DNA from 4 places in the Halomonas sp. A29 genome. Region 1 is predicted to be linked to each of the others. Evidence: predicted binding sites of a transcription regulator. Region 1 holds the regulator's gene; each other region holds the start of a gene.
What was found. Region 1 encodes sigma-54, which starts transcription at its own class of promoters, with help from an activator protein. Its sites were predicted from a motif close to TGGCACNNNNNTTGCTNT; they were not measured.

Region 1 (5,555 bases):
GGTCGTGGAGAAGGCCATGGCCATCGCGCTCTACACCGGCGAAGACCCCGCCGCCGGGCTGGCCGATCCCGAGCTGATGGCTACCCATCTGCCCGACCTCGATGTGCATCATCCTTGGCCGCTGTCCACCGAACAGGCCATCGAGCTGGCACTGGCCTGCGAAGCGGCCGGCCGTGCTGAACCCGGCATCCGCCAATCGGAAGGGGCCTCGCTCTCCAGCGGCGAGGGGGTGCGGATTTATGCCAACAGCCACGGTTTTGTCGGCAGTCAGCGCGGCAGCCGCCACTCGCTCTCCTGCATGCTCATCGCCGATGACGAGAACGGCATGCAGCGCGACTACGACTACACCAGCGCACGCAATCCGCAAGATCTGCTGGCCGCGGACGTGGTGGGCAGGAAGGCGGCCGAGCGCACCCTTCAGCGCCTCGGGGCCCGACGCCCGGCCACCGGTCGTCTACCGGTGTTGTTCGATGCCACCATCGCCAGCGGCCTCATTGGCCACCTGATGAGTGCCATCGCCGGCGGCTCGCTCTATCGTCAGGCCTCGTTCCTGTGTGATCGACTGGGAGAGCCGCTGTTTCCCGACTGGTTTACCCTCGGCGAGCGGCCCATGGAGCGCGGAGCCATGGCCAGTTCACCCTTCGACAACGATGGCGTACAGACCCGCGACAACGTTTTCATCGAGGATGGCCGCCTGGCCAGCTACATGCTGTCGGCCTACAGTGCCCGACGGCTTGGTATGCAGACCACCGGTAACGCTGGCGGTGCGCGAAACCTGCGCATCACGGCGCCGCTCACTTCGCGCGAAGAGCTGCTCGCGCGCCTGGGTCGCGGAATCGTGGTGACCGAGCTGATGGGGCAGGGGGTCAACGGTGTGACCGGTGATTACTCACGCGGCGCGGCAGGCTTCTGGGTGGAGAACGGCGAGATCCAGTACCCGATCGAGGAGTTCACCATCGCCAGCAACCTCGAGGCGATGTTCAAGGGGCTGCTGGCCGTAGGCAGCGACATCGACTCCCGCGGCAGCATTCACACCGGCAGCTGGCTGGTCGACGAGATGACCGTGGCTGGCGGTTAATAAGTTTACGTATCCTCATCGAAGCGGGCCTCGAATAGGACCTCGATGGCTTCGAGTACCGCTTCGGCATCCACCCCCTCGGCGCTGATCTCGAGTTCTGTGCCGCAGGGGGCGCCCAGCATTAGCAGTGCCATGATGTTGTTGGCGTTGGCCTGCTGTTGTCCCCGGTTGACGAAGACACGGGCACGAAAGGGCTGGCAGCACTGGACCAGCTTGGTGGCCGCTCGGGCGTGGAGACCGCGTTTGTTGGTCAGGGTCAGCTTGCGGCAGGGCACGCTCAGGGTTCCTTGCGTTCAGATGTCTCTGCGGTCTCTTCCTGTGCGGCGGTGACCGGTGTGTGGATGCCGAGCTCGCGATGGCGCAGGCGTACGTCGGGCTGCTGTTGGGCCAGGTGCTTGGCGAGGCGTTCGGCCAGGTAAACCGAGCGATGCTGGCCGCCGGTACAGCCGATGGCAACGGTAAGGTAGCTGCGGTGGGTGTCGCGGTAGGCCGGTAGCCAGCGTTCGACCCAGGCGATGATGTCGTCGAGCATTTCCTGGACGAGGGGATATTGCTCCAGGAACTCGACGATACTGGGTTCCCTGCCGGTGGCGGAGCGCAGGCGCGGATCCCAGTAGGGGTTGGGCAGGCAGCGGGCGTCGAAAACGATATCGGCGTCGAGCGGAACGCCGCCCTTGAAGCCGAACGACTCCACGGTCAGGGTCAACTGCTCTGCGCGATGGCAGGCCACTTGCTCGGTGATGCGTCCACGCAGGTCATGAACCGACAGGCGTGAAGTATCGATGATCAGGTCCGCCAGGTTGCGAATGTCGCTCAGCGTCACGTCTTCCGACTCGATGGCCTCGCCCAGGGTCATGTCCCTGCCGCGGGTCAACGGATGACGACGCCGGGTGGCAGAGTAGCGTTCGAGGAGAATGCGAGCATCGGTGGTCAGATAGATGATCTGGCAGTCGACCTGCTTGGCACGCAGTTCCTCCAGCAGCCGTGGGAAGCGCTCCAGGGCATGGGGCAGGTTGCGCGCATCGATGCTGACAGCAATCGAAGTCTGGATCGTGGGGGAATTGCGCAGTTCATCCACAAGCGATCCGAGCAGCATCGCCGGAAGGTTGTCGATGGCATAGTAGCCGATGTCCTCGAGCGCTTGCAGTGCGATCGACTTGCCGGAGCCGGAACGGCCGCTAATGATCACAAGCTGCATGACATTTCTCCTGATCAGGGGCTGGCCGAACGGCGAATAGGCAGAGTCAGGCCGAGGACTGTCGTCGGATCGCCTCGATGAGGCGCTCGTGGAGTTCGCGCTGGCTCGTGCACTTGCGCAGCCGCGCGCGCGTCTCGGTGTCGTTCATCACGCCTGCCACTTGGCTCAGCAACGACAGGTGAGTGTCGTCGGCCTCCTCGGGTACCAGCAGTACGAAGACGAGATCGACCGGCTCACCGTCGATGGCGTCGAAATCGATGGGCTCGGCCAGTTTGAGAAAGGCGGCCACGGGGCTGTGGCAGTGGGGGCTGCGGGCATGAGGAATCGCCACGCCATTGCCGATCCCGGTGCTGCCCAGCCTCTCGCGACCGACCAACCTGCCGAAGACCTCCTGACTGTCGAGGCTCGGAGTGTTCTGCGCAATGAAGGTGCTGAAGAACTCCAGCACCCTCTTCTTGCTACCCCCGGGAACGTCGAACAGCGCGCGTTCAGGGGGCAGTATGGTTTCCAGTGTCATGGCAGCTCAGCGAATGCCGGCGCCCTGAGCGCGCGCCTGGGCCTTTTCCTTGTGTTTGACCAGTTGACGGTCGAGCTTGTCAGTCAGCGCATCGATAGCGGCGTACATGTCAGAATCAGAGGCTTCGGCATGAAGGTCGGCGCCGGCGGCGTGCAGCGTGCAGGCAGCCTGTTGACGCTCCTTCTCGATGGAGAGCGTCACTTGCACGTTGGTGATGTTGTCGTAATGGCGCTGGACGCGGCTAAGCTTTTCGCTCACGTAGTCACGCAGTGGATCGGTCAGTTCAACATGATGGCCGGTGATGTTGACTTGCATGACAAGCTCCTTCGTCCTTCGGGTGGTGGCTCGATTGTAACCCTTTTTACTGCCCTGCAAACCCCCTCGGGAGTCGTGATTGCCCCGCGTCAACATTGTGTCGAGACATCAGCGAAAACGCTTGCGCTCGCTCGAGGAAGGAATTCCCAGCGCTTCACGATACTTCGCTACCGTGCGGCGTGCCACCTCGATGCCGCTCTCGGCCAGCAGATCCACCAGGCGGCTGTCGGAAAGCGGCTTGCGAGGCGGCTCGTCGGCGATCAGTTTGCGGATACGGGCGCGTATCGCCGTACTGGAGTGGGCGTCCCCCTCACCATTGCCACCGACGTGGCTGGAGAAGAAGTACTTCAGCTCGAATACGCCACGCGGCGTGTGGATGAATTTCTGTGTAGTCACCCGTGAAATGGTCGATTCGTGCATCTCGACGGTCTGGGCGATATCGGCCAGCACCAAGGGCTTCATGGCCTCTTCGCCCTGCTCGAGAAAGTCGATCTGGCGTGCCATGATCTCCCGTCCCACGCGCAGCAGGGTGTCGTTGCGGCTGGCGAGGCTCTTCATCAGCCAGCGCGCCTCCTGCAGGTGATCCTTGAGGAACTGGTTGTCCTGGCTCTTGTCGGCGCGTCGTACGAGTGCGACATAGTCGGGCTGGATACGTAGCCGGGGCAAGGCCTCGGCGTTGAGTTCCACGCGCCAGCCCGCTTCGTCGTGGTAGGCAACCAGGTCCGGAGTGACGTAGCTGCTGCTCACTTCGGCATAGGCGCTGCCAGGGCGGGGGTCCAGCGAGCGAACCAGGGCGATGACCTCATCCAGGGCATCGTCGTCCAGCCCCAGGCGACGCTTGAGGAGACGGCGATCATCGGAGGCCAATGCCTCGAGGAACTGGCGTACCAGGCGTCGGGTCTGGGGGAGCAGCGGTGTGTCGTCGGGCAGCGCGGCCAATTGCAGCATCAGGCACTCGCGCAGGTCGCGGGCGAACACGCCGGTAGGCTCGAACTGTTGCAGGCGTAGCAGGACCTGCTCGACCTCCCGGGTGGGCAGGCCTTCGAGGCCTTGCTGGCGCAGGCCGTCGCGGATCTCTTCCAGCGTTTGCGACAGATAACCGGCACCATCGACGGCGTCGATTAGACTCTCGGCGATAATGTGTTGGCGATCGCTCAGGTCGGTCATCGCCAATTGCCAGATCAGGTGGCCGGCCAGCGTCTGCCCCGAAGCCTGGCGCTCGAAGTCCGGTCCTTCACCGGTAGCGCCGCCGGAGCTCGTGCCATGATCGGGGTAGGTATCCGTCCAGTCGCTGTCGGTGGAGAGCTCGCTGGGGATTTCACTGGCCCAGTCATCGCTCTGGGTTTCGCTGACGGCCTGTTCACCGAAGTCGTCGTCAAGCTCCAGCATGGGGTTGGATTCCAGTGCCTGCTGGATCTCCTGACGTAGATCGAGGGTGGACAGCTGCAGAAGGGCAATGGCCTGCTGCAGTTGGGGGGTCATGGTCAGCTGGGTGCCGACACGCAGTTGCAAGGATGCTTTCATGGCCATGAGGATAACGGGCTCATCTGCCGGAAAACTCTACCCTAGACCGGTAGGCAGTGACATGCAAGAGAATTGATTGCAATATGCATGCCAGCGGCAATATTTATGCCTGATTAGAATGTTTTAAACAAAGATCAATTACTTGCTTAATGTGCAAGATTGCGTTATAGGCGGAAATCCTCGCCAAGGTAGACTTCCCGCACCCGCTTGTTGGCCAGGATGGCCTCGGCGTCGCCTTCAGCAATGATCTGGCCATCGCCGACGATATAGGCCGAGTCACAGATGTCGAGGGTTTCGCGGACATTGTGGTCGGTGATCAGCACGCCGATGTCGCGCGCCTTGAGCTGGCGGATGATGCCCTTGATCTCGCCCACCGAAATCGGATCGACCCCGGCGAAGGGTTCGTCGAGCAGGATGAAGGCCGGTTCGGTGGCCAGCGCCCGGGCGATCTCGACTCGACGCCGTTCACCGCCTGAGAGGCTCATGCCGAGGTTGTCGCGGATGTGGGTGACGTGGAAGTCTTCCAGCAGTTGTTGAAGCCTTGCCTGGCGCCCGCGTCGGTCGAGATCCTTGCGCGTCTCGAGGATGGCCATGATGTTGTCGGCTACCGATAGCTTGCGGAAGATCGACGCCTCCTGGGGCAGGTAGCCGATCCCGGCCTGGGCTCGCTGGTGCATGGCGCTGTGTGAGAGATCCATGTCGTCGATGTGCACTTCGCCGGCATCCGCCTTGACCAGCCCCACGATCATGTAGAACGAGGTGGTCTTGCCGGCCCCGTTGGGTCCGAGCAGACCGACCACGCAGCCCTGCTCGATGGAGAGACTGATGTCATGCACCACGCGGCGACGCTTGTAGCTCTTGGCCAGATGCCGGGCATGCAGGGTCTTCTTCAGCATTTCAGCGCTCCGGCTGCAGGGTCATGC
Region 2 (5,555 bases), on a different contig from region 1:
GGTGTAGTGGCCGGCATCCTGCCGTGGAATTTCCCGTTCTTCCTCATCGCCCGCAAGATGGCGCCAGCGCTGGTGACCGGCAATACCATCGTTATCAAGCCCAGCGAGGAGACCCCCAACAACTGCTTCGAGTTTGCTCGGCTGCTGGACAGCTTAGGCTTGCCGAAGGGCGTTTTCAACGTGGTTAGCGGCACCGGTGCAGCGGCTGGCAGTGCTCTGACGTCGAGCCCTGAAGTAGACATGATCAGTTTCACCGGCAGTGTCCATACCGGTTCGCGAATCATGGCCAGTGCCGCTGACAACATCACCAAGCTCAACCTGGAGCTGGGGGGCAAGGCGCCGGCCATTGTGCTGGATGACGCCGACCTCGATCTGGCAGTCAACGCCATCCGCGGCTCGCGCATCATCAACACCGGCCAGGTTTGTAACTGCGCCGAGCGGGTCTATGTCCAGCGCGGCGTGGCCGATGAGTTCATCGCGCGCATGGCGAAGGCGATGAGCGCCACGTGTTTTGGCGACCCGCTGGCTGATGCCGAGGTCGAGATGGGCCCGCTGATCAACCGTGCCGGCCTCGACAAGGTGGCACGTATGGTCAAGACCGCTCGGGGGGAGGGCGCAGAGCTGATTACTGGTGGCGAAATTGCCGACCTGGGTACCGGCTATCACTACCAGCCTACCGTGCTTGCCGGCTGTCGCCAGACAATGGAGATCATGCAGCAGGAGATCTTCGGACCGGTACTGCCGATTCAGATCATCGACGATCTGGAGGAAGGCATCGTGCTGGCAAACGACTGCGAGTACGGTCTCACGTCCTCAATTTATACCCGCAGCCTCAGGAGCGCCATGCAAGCCTGTCGCGAACTCGACTTCGGCGAGACCTATATCAATCGCGAGAACTTCGAAGCGATGCAGGGGTTCCATGCCGGGGTGCGGAAGTCGGGCATCGGCGGTGCCGATGGCAAGCATGGGCTCTACGAGTACACCCATAGCCATGTGGTGTATTTGAAGGCTTAACCACCAGGAGATGTAGAGAGTTTGATGCTGCCAAACGACCTACCGCCACATACGGGTGGCGGTAGGTCGAAGGTTGCTTGCAGCAAGCGAGGGTCAGGCTTGAGCCCTGGCAGCGGCGGCGATGGCGGGCTTGTCGCGCCGCTGGGCCAGGCTCTCCACCTTGCGCTGCTTCTCGTAGAGAAAGCGCAGTACCTCCTGGCGGTAGTGGTTGTAGCGCGGGTCGTCGGCCAGGGCGATGCGGTCGCGGGGGCGCGGCAGGTCGATATCGAGGATCTCGCCGATGCGCGCCGAGGGGCCGTTGGTCATCATCACGATGCGATCCGAGAGCAGCACCGCTTCGTCCACGTCGTGGGTGATCATGATCATGGTGTTGCCCAGTTCGTCCTGGATACGCATCACCTCCTCCTGCAGGTGAGCGCGGGTGAGGGCATCGAGCGCACCGAAGGGTTCGTCGAGCAGCAGCACCTTGGGCTCCATGGCGAGTGCGCGGGCGATACCCACGCGCTGTTTCATGCCGCCGGAGATCTCCGCAGGGCGCTTGGCCAGCGCATGGCCCATGCCCACCATTTCCAGGTTCTTGACGATCCACTCGTGGCGCTCGGCCTTGTTCTTGGTGCGGGCGCAGGTCTTGTTCACCGCCAGGGCCACGTTCTCGTAGACGGTGAGCCAGGGCAGCAGCGAGTGGTTCTGGAACACCACGCTGCGGTCGGGCCCCGGCGAGTTGACCTCCTTGCCGTCGAGGATCACCGCGCCGGAAGTGGACTCGATGAGACCGGCGACGATGTTGAGCAGCGTGGACTTGCCGCAGCCGGAGTGGCCGATGATGGAGATGTACTCGCCGCGCTCCACGGCGAGGTCGATGCCCTTGAGAACCTGGCTTTCCACGCCTTTGCCGTGAAAGCTCATGTCGACGTTCTCGATGCTCAGATAGCGATTGGTCATGTTCTTTCTCCTCAGCCTTGGGCGGTGCCGCGGGTCACGCGATTGCCGATGAAGGCAACCAGGCGGTCGAGGGCGAAGCCGACGATGCCGACGTAGATCAGCGCCAGCACGATGTCGCTGATCATCGAGGCGTTCCAGGCGTCCCAGATGAAGAAGCCTATACCCACGCCGCCGATCAGCATCTCGGCGGCGACGATGGCCAGCCACGACAGGCCCACCCCAATGCGCAGGCCCGAGAAGATATAGGGTGCGGCGGCGGGCAGCATGATACGGGTGAAGTACTCCATGCCGTTGAGGCGCAGCACCCGGGCCACGTTGCGGTAGTCCTCGGGGATGTTACGTATTCCCACTGAGGTGTTGATGATGATCGGCCAGATCGCGGTGATGAAGATCACGAAGATGGCCGACGGGTTGCTGTCCTGGAACCCGGCCAGGGAGATCGGCAGCCAGGCCAACGGCGGTACGGTGCGCAGTACCTGGAACACCGGGTCGAGGCCGCGCATGGCCCAGGTCGATTGACCGACCAGCACGCCCAGGCCGATGCCCGCGACGACTGCCAGGGAGTAGCCATAAGCCACTCGTTCCAGGCTGGCGAGTATCTGCCAGGCCATGCCCACGTCGTTGCCGCCATAGTCGTAGAAGGGATTGACGATCAGGTCCCAGGTGTCACGCAGTACCTGGGAGGGAGCCGGCAGTGCAGCCCCTGGAACCGAGCAGAGAATCTCCCAAAGGGCGCCCAGCAGGGCGATGATCAGCACCGGTGGCAGCACCTTGTTAACCACCAGGTGCTGTACTTGCTGAACGCTGGGAACCCAGCCGGCTGGCGCCGACTTGGTCAGGGTGTTGCTGCGTTGCACTGTGTTCATGACGTTGTCTCCTGCATGTTCGATACGCCGGCACCTCAGGCGAGCCGCTTGATCTCGTGGCTGTCGAGATAGGCCTGGGGATCTTCGGGATCGAAGGTCTTGCCGTCGAAGAACGTTTCGACGCCGCGTGAGGTGGAGTCGGGGATGTCGGCGGAATCTATGCCCAGGGCAGCAGCTGCCTCGCGCCACAGATCTTCGCGATTGACCTGTTCGATCAGTGCCTGGCTGTCGAAGTCCTGCGGCAGGTAGCCCCAGCGCTTGTTCTCGGTGAGGAACCAGAGGTCATGGCTCTTGAACGGGTAGGAGGCGTGACGCTGCCAGTAGCGCATCATCTGGGGGTGGTCCTCGATCACCAGGCCGGTGCCGTAATCGAAGTTGCCCTGGATACGATCGATCAGATCGGCGTAGGGGGCGTGGATCCAGCGTCGGCGCGAGCAGATCTGGGCCATCTCTTCACGGTTGGCAGGGTCCTCGCACCACATCTGCGCTTCCATGATCGCCATCAGCAGCGCCTTGGTGGCGTTGGGATTGGCCTCGACATAGTCGGAGCGCATGGCGAAGGCCTTCTCGGGGTGGTCGTTCCACAGCTCGCCGGTGGTGTTGGCGGTGTAGCCGATACCCTGGTTGATCAACTGGTGGTTCCACGGCTCGCAGACGCAGAAGGTTTCCATGCTGCCGACACGCATGTTGGCCACCATTTGCGCCGGTGGCACGACGATGGTGGAGATGTCCCGGTTGGGATCGATGCCACCCGCGGCCATCCAGTAGCGAATCCACATGTCATGGGTGCCGCCGGGGAAGGTCATGGCGGCGTTGACGGCATCGCCGTTGGCGCGCTTGGCAGCGATTGCCTGGGCAAACTCGCTGGTGTCGAGGCGCACTTCGAGGTCGGCATGCTCGCGGCCCACCGAGATGCACTGACCGTTGAGGTTGAGCCGTGCCAGGATGCTCATGGGAACCGGCACGTTGTTGGACGTCATTGCGCCGCTGGAGATCAGGTAGGGCATGGGCGTGAGAATGTGGGCGCCATCGATGCCGTTGCGCTGCGAGCCGAGTACGAGGTTGTCGCGAGTGGTGCCCCAGGAGGATTGCTTGAGTACCTCCACGTCGGTCATGCCGTGGGCGGCGAAGAAGCCTTTCTCCACGGCAACGAACAGCGGCGCGGCATCGGTCAGGGCGATGAAGCCGAGCTTGGCCGAGGTGGTTTCCGGCTTGCTGCTGGCCAGTGCCCAACCAGCCGGCAGGCTACTCAGCAGGGCGGTGCTGCCGACGAGGCTGGCTGTTTGCTTGAGAAAACGACGGCGGTCGAGAGTATGGCCCTTGCGATTCTTGTTCATTGGAATGGCTCCCAGTAGGAAGGATCTGGCGACGAAAACGGCGCCTGCCCGGATTCGCATGACTTCGTCACGGGAACCTGGGCAGACGCCGTTGTCTGGTCCGAGTACTGCTTGGAAGCGCTGAACCGTCGTTGACTCAGCGGACGCTTAGGCTTTGCAGCTTGGGTGCCATGGAGCCATTGTTTTCAAGTTTACAAATATTAATCAATAGCTTGTGAATCAGTAAATGATATTTGTCAATAACACTGATTTGACACAAAGCGTCACAAAGGTGCGTGGCAATTGTGCATTGCACCATTGCCGCTCTCGCTAGCCGGTAGCATGGTCCCGCTTTTTTTCTCCTGGGAGCGGTTGCAGGATATCGGCGAGCCCCAATACGGTTTGAGCGATCTCGGCCATGCTCTTGCTCTGGTCCATGGCCATCTTGCGCAGGAAGGCGTAGGCCTGCTCCTCCGTTATCTGCTGATGGGCCATGATCAGTCCCTTGGCGCGTTCGATCAGCTTGCGCTCGCGCAGCGCCCGGCGGGTGTTTTCCAGCTCGTCGCTCAGGGCCTCAAGGCGGCCGGCCTGGGCGCGCATCAGTTCCACCAGCGAGCGGTTCAGCGACGAACCGACGACCCTGGCGGTGACTTCGCCCAGCTCATGGGTGGCGCTGCCATCGAACAGTTCCACGAGCTGCTGACAAACCGCCGGTGAAGCGTCACTCAGCTCACGGCGCAGGTCGTCGTGATGCGTCAGGCTGCGGCGCGCGTCGAGGGTCTTGGCCAGGCACAGGTTCGACAGCTCGCCGATCAGGAAGGCTTCCACCCGCTGAATGGCGTCGATGCGCAGGGTCGTCAATTCGTACCAGGTTTCGCCCAGGGGACTGGCGCTCTTGGGCAGCGCCGTGATGCCACAGGCCATTTCGCGCAGCTGCTGGATGCCGGCCAGGGTGCGGCTGGGCATCTCGCGCTGCCAGTGTTGTCGCCCCTCCTCGGTGGTGAATTCGAGACAGGTATCGAAGCAGCGCTGCTGGGCGTCGATCAGGTGGAGCAGCAATTGGCAATGAGCGTCGTCGAAGCCGCCGGAAGTAAAGCCGTAGGCGCCGCAGGCACGCTCTTGTCCGGCCAGCTCCTTGCCCTGCATCAGATGGAATATCGCCACCAGGGCCAGGGTGACTTCGGGGTCACCGGCCGTATCGGCGACTTCGAACACCACCGAAAGCAGAGCGCTCACCAGCTGGTTGAAGGCCTGGGTGGCGTCGTCGGGACTGGTCTGGAGTGCCTCGATGTCGCTGCGCAGTGCTTCCAGGCCGTCGAGGGCGTGCCAGACGTAGGCGATGCGCCTGAGTAGGCGGGCAGTGGTGGCGGGGCGCCCGGCGGTATCTCCCAGGGCGTCGAGGCGCACGCGCAAGGCC
Region 3 (5,555 bases), on a different contig from region 1:
CGCGGGCTGCCAGGTTGGCCTGGGTATTGCCGACGATGTAGAGCAGGAAGGCCACTACCGCCGCGATCAGCAGGGCCTGGAAGATCAACGCCCGCTTGGCGCGATCGCGCCAGAAAGGCGGTTTTGGGCCTATGGATGGGGCCTTGGGTCGAACGGACATGAAGGGACTCTCCGCCTGGATCCGTCAAGCAAGTATCAGCCATCCGGCCCGGGAGGTATCCGGGCCGGGGCAGTACGAGGATCGGGGCATCTCGCGATGCCCCGGGCGGTACGATCAGCGAATCGGCGGAGCGTACTGGATGCCGCCAGCGTTCCACAGGGCGTTGATGCCGCGTTCGATCTGCAGCGGTGAGTCCATACCGACGTTACGCTCGTAGCTTTCGGCGTAGTTGCCCACCTGGCTGATGATGTTATAGGCCCAATTGGCGTCGAGACCCATGCCCTCGCCGTAGTTGCCGTCCTGACCCAGCAGGCGGGCAATATCCGGATCCTCGGAGTTGCGCATCTCATCGGCGTTCTCGCTGGTGACGCCCATCTCTTCGGCGTTGAGCATGGCGAACAACGACCACTTGACGATGTTGAACCACTGATCGTCGCCCTGACGCACTACCGGGCCCAACGGCTCCTTGGAGATCACTTCCGGCAGGATCACGGACTGGTCCGGATCGGAGAGCTGGATGCGCAGTGCGGCCAGCTGGGAAGTGTCGGAGGTCAGCACGTCGCAGCGTCCGGCCTCGTAGCCACCCACGGTCTGCTCGGAGGTATCGAAGACGATGGGATCGAATGTCATGCCGTTGGCACGGAAATAGTCGGCCACGTTGAGTTCGGTGGTGGTGCCGGACTGAACGCAGATGGCCGCGCCATCGAGATCCGTGGCGCTTGAGACACCGAGATCGCGGTTGATCATGAAGCCGATGCCGTCGTAGAAGTTCACGCCGGCGAAGTTGAGGCCCAGGGTGGTGTCGCGGGTGGTGGTCCAGGTGGTGTTGCGTGAAAGAATGTCGACCTCACCGGACTGCAGGGCGGTGAAACGCTCCACGGCGTTCAACGAGATGTAGCGTACCGCCTCGGCGTCGCCGAAGACTGCCGCGGCCACGGCACGGCAGACGTCGACGTCAAGACCCTGCCACTCACCCTGGTCGTCAGGCGCAGAGAAGCCCGGCAGGCCGTCACTCACGCCACACTGCACGGCACCACGCTGAAGGGTGTTCTGCAGGGTGTTGGCCGAGGCCAGGGAAGCAGTACCCAGAGCCAGTGCGGCTGCGGAAGTGAGCAGCACCCACTTGTTCTTGTTGTCGCGCATGTAAAGATCCCTCGTAGATGATTTGGAGTTCTTGAAATCAGCATGCCGAAGCATGTGCCTGCACCTTAGCAAGGTTTGTTCCAAGGCAGGGATAGTGCAGGCAAAACTCTTATTCAACGCTCACGGTGGAGAGGATACTTCCTGAACCGTTGCCCCGCTTTGGTGCGACCGGGTGTGCCTCAGCGCACCGGTGGCGCATAGTGCAGCCCACCTTCGGTCCACAGTGCATTCAGGCCACGGACGATATTGAAGTCGGAGCCGGCACCCACGTTGCGCTCGAACATCTCTTCGTAGTTGCCTACCTGCTTGACGATCCGGTAGGCCCAGTCGGCGGTGAGCCCCATGCCCTCGCCGTAGTTGCCATCGCGGCCCAGCAGGCGAGCGACATCCGGATCTTCGGATTCGAGCATCTCGTCCACGTTGCCCTGAGTGATGCCCAGCTCCTCGGCATTGAGCATGGCGAACAGCGACCACTTGACGATGTTGAACCACTGGTCGTCGCCCTGACGTACGGCGGGCCCCAGCGGCTCCTTGGAGATGACTTCGGGCAGTACCATGGCGCTATCGGGGTCGGCAAGCTGCATACGTTGGGCGTAGAGCTGGGAAGCGTCGGAGCTGAGCACGTCACAGCGCCCGGCCTCGAAGCCTGCGATTGCCTGCTCCGGTGAGTCGAACACCACCGGTTCGTACTCCATGCCATGGGTGCGGAAGTAGTCGGCCAGGTTGAGTTCGCTGGTGGTGCCCGACTGGGTGCACACCGCGGCACCGTCGAGCCCCATGGCGCTTTCCACACCCAGGTCGCTGGCCACCATGAAGGCCTGCCCATCGTAGTAGCTGACGCCGGTGAAGTTGAGACCAAGCGTCGTGTCGCGGCTCGAAGTCCAGGTCGTGGTGCGCGAAAGCACGTCCACCTCGCTCGACTGCAGGGCCGTGAAGCGTTCCACCGAGTTCAGCGGCACGAATTGCACCTTTTCGGCGTCGCCCAGCACCGCGGCGGCAATGGCCCGGCAGACATCGGTATCCAGCCCTCGATAGTCATCATCGTCGTCCAGCGCCGAGAAGCCCGGCTGGGCAGCGTTGACGCCACAGCGCAGCTGATCTCGCTCACGCACGTCGTCGAGCGTGGCCGCCTGGGCCAGGCCGATGCTGCCAAGCATCAATGCAGCCGGAGCCAACCAGGCCAGCCTGTCGTAATGGGTCATGTCGTTCCCTCGTTGTCGTTGCCCATGGAGGCCTTTGGTTAGGCCTCGCTTATGATTAGCGCATCTCCAGGCTAAGTGCACTGCACTTCACGGTACACAGCGCTTTCTTCTCTGATACGGAATCTCCCATGACATGACGAAACGCCCCGCAGGCCAGGCCTGCGGGGCGTTCGGGTCACGCATGAGAAGGAAGCGTGGACAACGGGGGCGCTTGTCCTGCCGAGGCAGGCTGTGTCAGTGCCGGATGAGATAGTCGAAGGCACCCAGGGCGGCCTTCGAGCCCTCGCCCATGGCGATGACGATCTGCTTGTAGGGCACCGTGGTCACGTCGCCGGCCGCAAAGATGCCGGGCACCGAGGTCATGCCGCGCTCGTCGATCACGATCTCGCCGCGCTGCGACAGCTCGATCGACGAGTCGGTGAGCCACTCGGTGTTGGGCACCAGCCCGATCTGTACGAAGATACCTTCCAGCTCGAGCGTCTTGATGGCGCCGCTGGCGCGCTCCTCAAAGGTCAGGCCGGTGACGCGGGTGCCATCGCCGTTGACCTCGGTGGTGCGGGCGCCAAGCACGATCTCGACGTTGGCCAGGCTACGCAGTTTCTTCTGCAGCACCGCGTCGGCACGCATCTCGTCCATGAACTCGATCAGCGTCACGTGGCCGACGATGCCGGCCAGATCGATGGCCGCCTCGACGCCGGAGTTGCCGCCGCCGATCACCGCCACGCGCTTGCCCTTGAACAGCGGGCCGTCGCAGTGGGGGCAATAGGCCACGCCCTTGTTGCGGTATTCGGCTTCGCCGGGCACGTTCATCTCACGCCAGCGGGCGCCGGTGGAGAGGATCAGCGTCTTGCTCTTGAGGCTGGCGCCGGATTCGAACACCACCTCGTGCTCGCCGCCCTGATCGGCTGCCGGAATCAGCTTCACCGCACGCTGCAGATTCATGATGTCGGCTTCATACTCCTTGACGTGCTGCTCCAGCGCCGCGGCCAGCTTGGGGCCTTCGGTGTAGGGCACGGAGATGAAGTTCTCGATGGCCATGGTGTCGAGCACCTGGCCGCCGAAGCGCTCGGCCGCCACGCCGGTGCGAATGCCCTTGCGCGCGGCATAGATAGCCGCTGCGGCACCGGCCGGGCCACCGCCCACCACCAGCACATCGAACGGCGCCTTCTCGTTGAGCTTGGCCGCCTCGCGCTTAGCCGCGCCGGTGTCGACCTTGGCCAGGATCTGTTCCAGGCTCATGCGACCCTGGTCGAAGAGTTTGCCGTTGAGATAGATGCTCGGCACCGACATTACCTGCCGCTCTTCGACCTCGTCCTGGAACAGCGCACCGTCGATGGCGACGTGGCGCACGCCGGGGTTGAGGATCGCCATCAGGTTCAGCGCCTGCACCACGTCGGGACAGTTCTGGCATGACAGCGAATAGTAGGTCTCGAAGTGCAGCTCGCCTTCGAGGTTACGGATCTGCTCGATGGTGTCGTCGCTGACCTTGGGCGGGTGGCCGCCGACCTGCAGCAGCGCCAGCACCAGCGAGGTGAATTCATGGCCCATGGGGATGCCGGCGAATACCAGGCCGGTATCCTCGCCGAGACGATTCAGCGCAAAGGAGGGCTTGCGCGCGTCTTCACCGTCCAACCGCAGGCTGATCTTGTCGCTCAGGCTCTTGATGTCCTTGAGCAGCCCGTGAAGCTCCTGGGACTTGGCGCCGTCATCGAGGGACGCGACGATCTCGAACGGCTGAGTAACCTTCTGCAGGTAGGCTTTTAGCTGGCTTTTCAGATTGTCGTCCAACATGACCGCGGTTTCCTTCATGTCTGGCTCAAGAACGACGGCAAGAGATGTCCCGAACGCGGATCGTGATCAGCGCAGGTAAGGGCTTGCTCGTCTTGGAAAGAGCGCCCGGGCAGTGAATTGCCCGGGCGTGGTACACGCGAGGTCAGAGGATAGCCTCGCGGGTCGCAGGATCGATTAGATCTTGCCGACCAGATCCAGGGAAGGAGCAAGGGTCTCTTCGCCTTCCTTCCACTTGGCGGGGCAGACTTCGTTCGGGTTGGCGGCAACGTACTGGGCGGCCTTCAGCTTGCGCAGGGTTTCCGAAACGTCGCGGGCGATCGCGTTGTCGTGGATCTCCAGGGTCTTGATCACGCCTTCCGGGTTGATCACGAAGGTGCCGCGCAGGGCCAAGCCAGCTTCCTCGATGTGCACACCGAAGGCACGGGTCAGCTGGTGAGTCGGGTCACCGACCAGCGGGAACCGGGCCTTGCCTACCGCCGGTGAAGTCTCGTGCCACACCTTGTGCGAGAAGTGGGTGTCGGTGGTGACAATGTAGACTTCGGCACCGGCCTTCTTGAACTCCTCGTAGTGCTCGGCGGCGTCCTCGACTTCGGTCGGGCAGTTGAAGGTGAACGCGGCCGGCATGAAGATCACAACGGACCACTGGCCTTTCAGGTTCTCATTGGAAACTTCGACGAACTCGCCGTTGTGGAAAGCGGTGGCCTTGAACGGCTGGACTTCGGTGTTGATCAGGGACATTCAGCAAAGCTCCATGTCAGTCATTGGTGGGTGATCCGAATACGGGGCATATCATATCCATCGCAACCGATAGGCCAAAATTGATTGGCGCCATGGTTCCGATAAGGCTTGTCTATGGTGGCGCCCACGCCTTATTGCAAGGCTACTGCCTCACCCTGGCGGTTCAGCGCCAGAAAAGCCTGGGTGTTGCCCATTTGCAGCGATTCGACCATGCGCTGCAGCTGTCGTTCGACGGCATCGTCGGACACGGCCTCGCCACCGCTGCCTGACAGGGCTCCGACGAAAACGATGTCCCATTCGATCCCCGTCTTCTGCGATTCGGCCGTCAGCGCCGCCATGTCGTTGAGTTCATCGGGGGTCTTGTCGACGCACAGCACGGGGGTCAATACGCCGCCCTCCCCTTGCTCGAAGCGCTGGCGCTGCTCCGCGGTGGGGTTGTCCGGCAGTTCGGCGCGAGCGAAGACGAACAGCAGCCGCTGTGGTTCGGATTGGCGCCGAGCCTCATCCAGCAGGTCGGCGAA
Region 4 (5,555 bases), on a different contig from region 1:
GTTGTCGCGCATCCACTGGGCCAGGGTGCGCCCCTCCAGATACTGCGTGACGTTGTAGAGATAGCTTCGACGACGCTGCAACCGGTGCGCCTTCACCACGTGGGGGTTGTCGATGCGCCGGGCGACCCACTCCTCCATCAGGAAGCGCTCCACGTGGGCCGGATCCTCCCGCAGTTCGGTTGCCAGTGCCTTGATCAATACGCGTTCCGAGGTGTCGAGGTCTACCGCGAGGAAAGCGTGACTGCGATGGCTGGCGTGCACACGGCGCTCGATGCGGTAGCCGTCGAAGAGCATGCGCGGTTCGATCTGGGGCGGGAACGGCAGCGCTGCCACGCCCGAACCCAGCTCGCCGGCCTCCCCCAGCGGCGCTTCTTCCACCCTGACGACCTGCACCGTGAGATTGTCATCGCTACCCGCATCGAAGGCTGCCTGCACCAGGGCGCGGGCAGCGGCATCCAGGTCCGCCGCGTGCTCGGTGAGGATCTGGTGCATACGCGCCTCGCTCAGGTGTTCGTAGACGCCATCGGTCATCAGCAGGAACAGATCGCCGGCCGCGATGGGCAGCGCCTGGTAGTCGATCTCGAGCTGTTCGCTGACGCCCATCGCCCGGCTGAGACAGCTCTTGTCCGCCGAGAGCCAGGCCCGATGCTCATGGGTCAGCGGCTCCAGGCCACCACTCACCGACCGGTAGAGCCGCGCATCGCCGACGTGAAAGACATGGGCCGTGGCGGACTTGAGCACCAGCGCGGTGAAGGTGCAGACATAGCCGCGATCCTTGTCCCAGCGAAACTCGCTGCGCCGGGTCTGGCCATGCAGCCAGGAGTTGGTCGCCATCAGCACCCGCTGCGCGGACTTCTTCACCGTCCAGCTCTCGGCCGTGCAGTAGTAGTCCTCGATGAAGCCCTTCACCGCCGCTTCGCTGGCGACCTGGCTCACGCTGCTGGTACTGATGCCATCGGCCAGCGCCACCACGATGCCCTTCGCCGAAAGCTGCGGCTCATGCGGCACGTAGGCACCGTGGAAGTCCTGGTTGACCGGCTTGCGCCCCGGTTCCGAACACTGGCCCAGGGCAACGCGCAGGCGGCTCGTCACGCTCGTCCCTCGTTGGGCAAGCACGCGCTGGGTAAACACAACGCCTCGCTCAGATGTCACGCAGCGGTGCGGTACGCACGTGGGTGGCGTACAGCGTCAGGCCGGTCAGCGAGATACCCCCGACCAGGTTGCCGACGACCACCGGGATCTCGTTCCAGATCATGTAGTCCATGATCGAGAAATCGCCGCCCAGCATCAGCGCCGAGGGGAACAGGAACATGTTGACGATGGAGTGCTCGAAGCCCATGTAGAAGAACAGCATGATCGGCATCCACATGGCGATCACCTTGCCGCCCACGGTGGTCGAGATCATCGCCCCGACCACGCCGAGGGAAACCATCCAGTTGCACAACACACCGCGGATGAACACTGTCAGCATGCCCGCGGCGCCGAACTCTTTGTAGCCCAGGGTACGATCCTTGCCCACCTCGGATATCGCCACGCCCACCTCATCCGGCGGCGTGGAGAAGCCATAGGTGAAGACGATCGCCATGAGGAAAGCCACCGTCAGCGCCCCGAGCAGATTGCCGGTGAAGACCACCCCCCAGTGCTTGAGGATTCGATTGATGGTCACCCCCGGCCGCTTATCGAGCCAGGCCAAGGGCGTAAGTACGAACACCCCGGTCAGTAGGTCGAAGCCCATCAGGTAGAGCATGCAGAAGCCCACCGGGAACAGGGCGGCGCCCAGGATGGCCGAGCCGGTCTGCACGGTGATGGTGACGGCGAACACGGCGGCCAGGGCCAGGATGGCGCCGGCCATGAAGGAGCGCAGCAGCGCATCCCGCGTGGCCATGTAGAGCTTGGACTCGCCGGCATCCACCATCTTGGTCGCGAATTCGGAAGGGAGCAGATAGGACATGGCTTTCAATGTCTCGCAAAGTGGTCGTGGCTGGCGTACGAACGCAAAGGCGCCTGGAGCCGAAAGCCGGCTCCAGGCGCCTTTGCCTGTGTTCGTCACTGGTTTCTTACTGCGATTCGTTGCTGTGTCAGGGACCGCTCAGGCAGGACGTCGATCGTCGTTGACCTGATACCTGCGGACACGAACGGCCCATGCCTGATAACAAGCACGTTGCATGCCAGTTTGGCACCCAAGTATTCAGGAAAATTAGAATCAGGCGTGATAGTGGCGACTTGCCAGCGTTCAGCGCAGTCCGGTTGGGCGAGTTCGGCGACGCGGCTTGCCTCGCGTCAGCAAGCCGAGCGTTCATGACGGTGCAAGGCGGGTGCCGCTCGCCCGCCTTTGGTGCAGCGGGCGGGCCAGCGGATGAGTGGGTTCAGCGTACCAGCGGCTCGGCAGCAGGCTGCGCCGCGGCCGGGCTGGTCGCGACCATGCGCACCACGCTGCCGACCACGATCAGGCACGGCGAGGGCAGCGGCTTGGCGGCGAGCTGTTCCGGCATGTCGGCCAGGGTACCCACAAGCGAGGCCTGCTCGGGCAGGCTGGCATTGGCCACCAGCATGATCGGCCAGTCGTCGGGCAGCCCCGCACGGCGTAGCCCGGTGCAGATGGCATCGACCTTGGTCAGGCCCATGTAGAAGATCAGCGTCTCGTCCTGGCGCGCCAGCTCGGCCCAGTCGGGCTCGCCATCCTTGCGGCACAGCTGCGCGGTGATGAAGCGCAGCTGCTGGGCGTGGGCGCGGTCGGTCAGCGGAATGCCCATGCCGGCCGCGGCCGCCGAGGCGGCGGTGATGCCCGGCACGATCTCGGCTTGTACCCCGGCCTCGGCCAGCGCGGCCAGTTCCTCACCCATGCGCCCGAACACGCCGGGGTCGCCGCCCTTGAGGCGCACCACCGACTTGCCTTGCCCAGCCAGCTTCACCAGCAGCGCGCCGATCTCGGCTTGGGGCACGCTGTGATGGCCACGCTCCTTACCCACGTAGTAACGCTCGTGGCCGGCAGGAATCAGCGCCAGCACGTCGTCACCCACCAGGCGGTCGTAGACCACCGCGTCGGCCTGCTGCAGCAGCCGTGCGGCCTTGAGCGTCAGCAGCTCCACATCGCCGCTGCCCGCCCCCACCAGGTAGACACGGCCGGCATGGCAGTCGCCGTCCAGGGTCACGGTGGGTGCGACAGCGCGAGTGGAGCGGCCGAACGGCGAGCGCACGATATGCCCCAGGCCGTGCAGCCTCGAAAAAGCCGCCTGCCCCAGCACTTTCGATAGCTGCGCCTTCGATAGCTGTGCCTTACGGAACAGCTCAGGCGACAGCAGTGACTTCAATTGGCTCAGCGCTCGCATGGGCCCTCTCCTCTTCGATAAGCGATTTCAGCTCGGGAATGCAGCTTCCGCACTGGGTACCGCAAGCCAGCCTGGCGCCCAGCGCTTCGACGCTGTCGTCGCCTTCGCGTATGGCCCCTAGGATAGCGCGTTGACCCACTTGATGGCAGCTACAGACCACCGGCCCCTGGTTGGCGGCGCCGTCGTCGCAGCCAGCCAACAGGCGGCGACGATGCGGCGGCTCCAGGCCCTCGCCTTTGGTAGCCTCACCGAAGCGCGCGGCCAGCCAGGCGAGGTTCGGTAGCTCCCTGGGCGGCCCCGACATGAACCACCAGCGCAGACGGCCGGCAGCATCGACCCCGGCGGCGCGCAGGCGGCCGCTGGCGGGGTCGGTGCACCACAGCGTGGGGGCCACTGGCAGCTCGGCTTCCAGCCAGGCCAGCCAGTCGCGCTCCGCCGCTTCTGGCTCACCGCCGGCCAGCTGCCAGCGCTGGCAGTCACCCAAGGGAATGCGCGCCCAGTAGCGGCTCTCGTCGCACCAGGCCGCCTGCGCCACGCCCAGGTCGTCGGCCACCAGCAGCGTGGCCTCCCAGCCCACCCGCAACGGCTCCAGCGCCACTGCGCCGTGCTTTGATTCCGGCTGGCCGGAAATCGGGTCGAGGTGCGGCTCGAGCAGCGCCCCCATGCCCGCCGTGGCGCTGAAATGGCGGCTCCAGTGCATCGGCACGAACACCTCGCCGCGGCGCTGACCGCGCGACACCCGCACCCGGCCGATATAGCTGCCGCCCGCCCCCTCCAGCCGGGCCAGCGTATGCTCTGCCACGCCCAGCTCGGCGGCATCTTCCGGGGCGATCTCGATGAACGGCTCGGCGCGGTGGTTCATCAGCCGCGGCGCCCGCCCGGTACGGGTCATGGTGTGCCACTGATCGCGAATGCGCCCGGTATTGAGCCGCAGCGGCCGGGCGTCGTCCAGCGCCTGGGCCGGTGGGCGCGGGCGCACCGGCAGCATGCGGGCACGACCGTCCGGCGTGGCGAATCGGCCGTCGATGAACAGCCGGGCGGTGCCATGGGGGGCGCCGGCATTCACCGGCCACTGGATCGGCGCCAGGGCGTCGTAGGCGGCCCGGTCGAGCCCGGCCAGGCCGGAAATATCGAACAGCCGGCGGCCCTCGCCAGGGCCTTCTCCGTTCTCGAAGCCGGAGAGCCTGGCGTGCTCGTCGAAGATCTCGCTCGGGTGGGCGTAGTCGAAGGCCTCGCCGAAGCCCAGCCGCTTGGCCACCTCGCAGACGATCCACCAGTCGTGGCGCGCCTCCCCCGGCGGCGGCAGGAGGCCGCGCTGTCGCGATATGCGCCGTTCCGAGTTGGTCACGGTGCCATCCTTCTCCGACCAGCTCGAGGCCGGCAGCACGATATCGGCATAGGCCAGCAGGTCGGCGTCGGCCATGCACTCGGAGACGATCACCAGCGGGCACTTCTCGAGTGCCGCACGCACCCGGTCGGCCCGCGGCAGGCTCACAGCCGGGTTGGTGGCCATGATCCACAGCGCCTGCACTTCGCCGCGCTCGATCGCCTCGAACAGCGCCACCGCCTTGTGCCCGGGGCCGTCGGGCAGGCACGGCACCAACCGCCCGGTAGCCCAGAAGCGCGTGACGCGATCCCGCGCGCCGGGAGTGTCGTAGTCCATATGGGCGGCGAGCTGGTTGGCAAGCCCCCCCACCTCGCGCCCACCCATGGCGTTGGGCTGGCCGGTGATCGAGAACGGTCCCGCGCCGGGCAGGCCGATCTTGCCGCCCGCCAGGTGGCAGTTGATGATGGCATTGCCCTTGTCGGTGCCGCTGGAGGACTGGTTCACGCCCTGGGAGAACAGCGTGACCACGTGCAGGTGGCTGGCGAACCAGTAGAAGAAGGTTTCCAGGCGCTCGGAATCGACGTCGCAGTCCGCGGCAATGGCCTCCACGCTGGCATCCTGCTCCCGCGCCGCGGCGAGTGCTTCCTCGAAGCCCTGGGTATGGGCTTCCAGGTAGACCCGGTCGAGCTTGTTGCGCTTGGCCATCCACGCCAGCAGCCCGGTGAACAGGCGGGCGTCGCTACCCGGCTTCAGTCCCAGATAGAGGTCGGCGATCTCGCAGGTATCGGTGACCCGTGGGTCGATCACCACCACCCGCAGCAGCGGGTTGCGCTGCTTGGCCACCTTCAGGCGCTGGTAGAGCACCGGATGGTTCCAGGCCAGGTTGGAACCCACCAGCA

Region 2: a site for sigma-54 is predicted at 4,313-4,330, ahead of SPH52_RS16835 (CmpA/NrtA family ABC transporter substrate-binding protein). Genes of this name have one in related genera too.
Region 3: a site for sigma-54 is predicted at 1,369-1,386, ahead of SPH52_RS13955 (amino acid ABC transporter substrate-binding protein). Genes of this name have one in related genera too.
Region 4: a site for sigma-54 is predicted at 2,154-2,171, ahead of SPH52_RS16725 (formate/nitrite transporter family protein). Genes of this name have one in related genera too.

Annotation. Positions count from the first base shown of each region.
Region 1 is NZ_JAXQPR010000005.1:244,306-249,860, reverse strand. Features, by position in the region: gene pmbA (metalloprotease PmbA) at 1-1,078, shown strand, start outside; gene SPH52_RS11575 (HPr family phosphocarrier protein) at 1,084-1,353, opposite strand; gene rapZ (RNase adapter RapZ) at 1,356-2,276, opposite strand; gene ptsN (PTS IIA-like nitrogen regulatory protein PtsN) at 2,323-2,793, opposite strand; gene hpf (ribosome hibernation-promoting factor, HPF/YfiA family) at 2,800-3,108, opposite strand; gene SPH52_RS11555 (RNA polymerase factor sigma-54) at 3,217-4,638, opposite strand; gene lptB (LPS export ABC transporter ATP-binding protein) at 4,797-5,528, opposite strand; gene lptA (lipopolysaccharide transport periplasmic protein LptA) at 5,530-5,555, opposite strand, start outside.
Region 2 is NZ_JAXQPR010000008.1:151,039-156,593, forward strand. Features, by position in the region: gene aldA (aldehyde dehydrogenase) at 1-1,014, shown strand, start outside; gene SPH52_RS16825 (ABC transporter ATP-binding protein) at 1,108-1,956, opposite strand; gene ntrB (nitrate ABC transporter permease) at 1,968-2,822, opposite strand; gene SPH52_RS16835 (CmpA/NrtA family ABC transporter substrate-binding protein) at 2,858-4,159, opposite strand; gene SPH52_RS16840 (nitrate- and nitrite sensing domain-containing protein) at 4,469-5,555, opposite strand, start outside.
Region 3 is NZ_JAXQPR010000006.1:326,597-332,151, reverse strand. Features, by position in the region: gene SPH52_RS13960 (amino acid ABC transporter permease) at 1-160, opposite strand, end outside; gene SPH52_RS13955 (amino acid ABC transporter substrate-binding protein) at 275-1,303, opposite strand; gene SPH52_RS13950 (amino acid ABC transporter substrate-binding protein) at 1,483-2,505, opposite strand; gene ahpF (alkyl hydroperoxide reductase subunit F) at 2,740-4,296, opposite strand; gene ahpC (alkyl hydroperoxide reductase subunit C) at 4,471-5,034, opposite strand; gene SPH52_RS13935 (ribonucleotide reductase subunit alpha) at 5,166-5,555, opposite strand, start outside.
Region 4 is NZ_JAXQPR010000008.1:126,491-132,045, reverse strand. Features, by position in the region: gene SPH52_RS16730 (protein kinase domain-containing protein) at 1-1,092, opposite strand, end outside; gene SPH52_RS16725 (formate/nitrite transporter family protein) at 1,142-1,951, opposite strand; gene cobA (uroporphyrinogen-III C-methyltransferase) at 2,367-3,329, opposite strand; gene SPH52_RS16715 (molybdopterin-dependent oxidoreductase) at 3,289-5,555, opposite strand, start outside.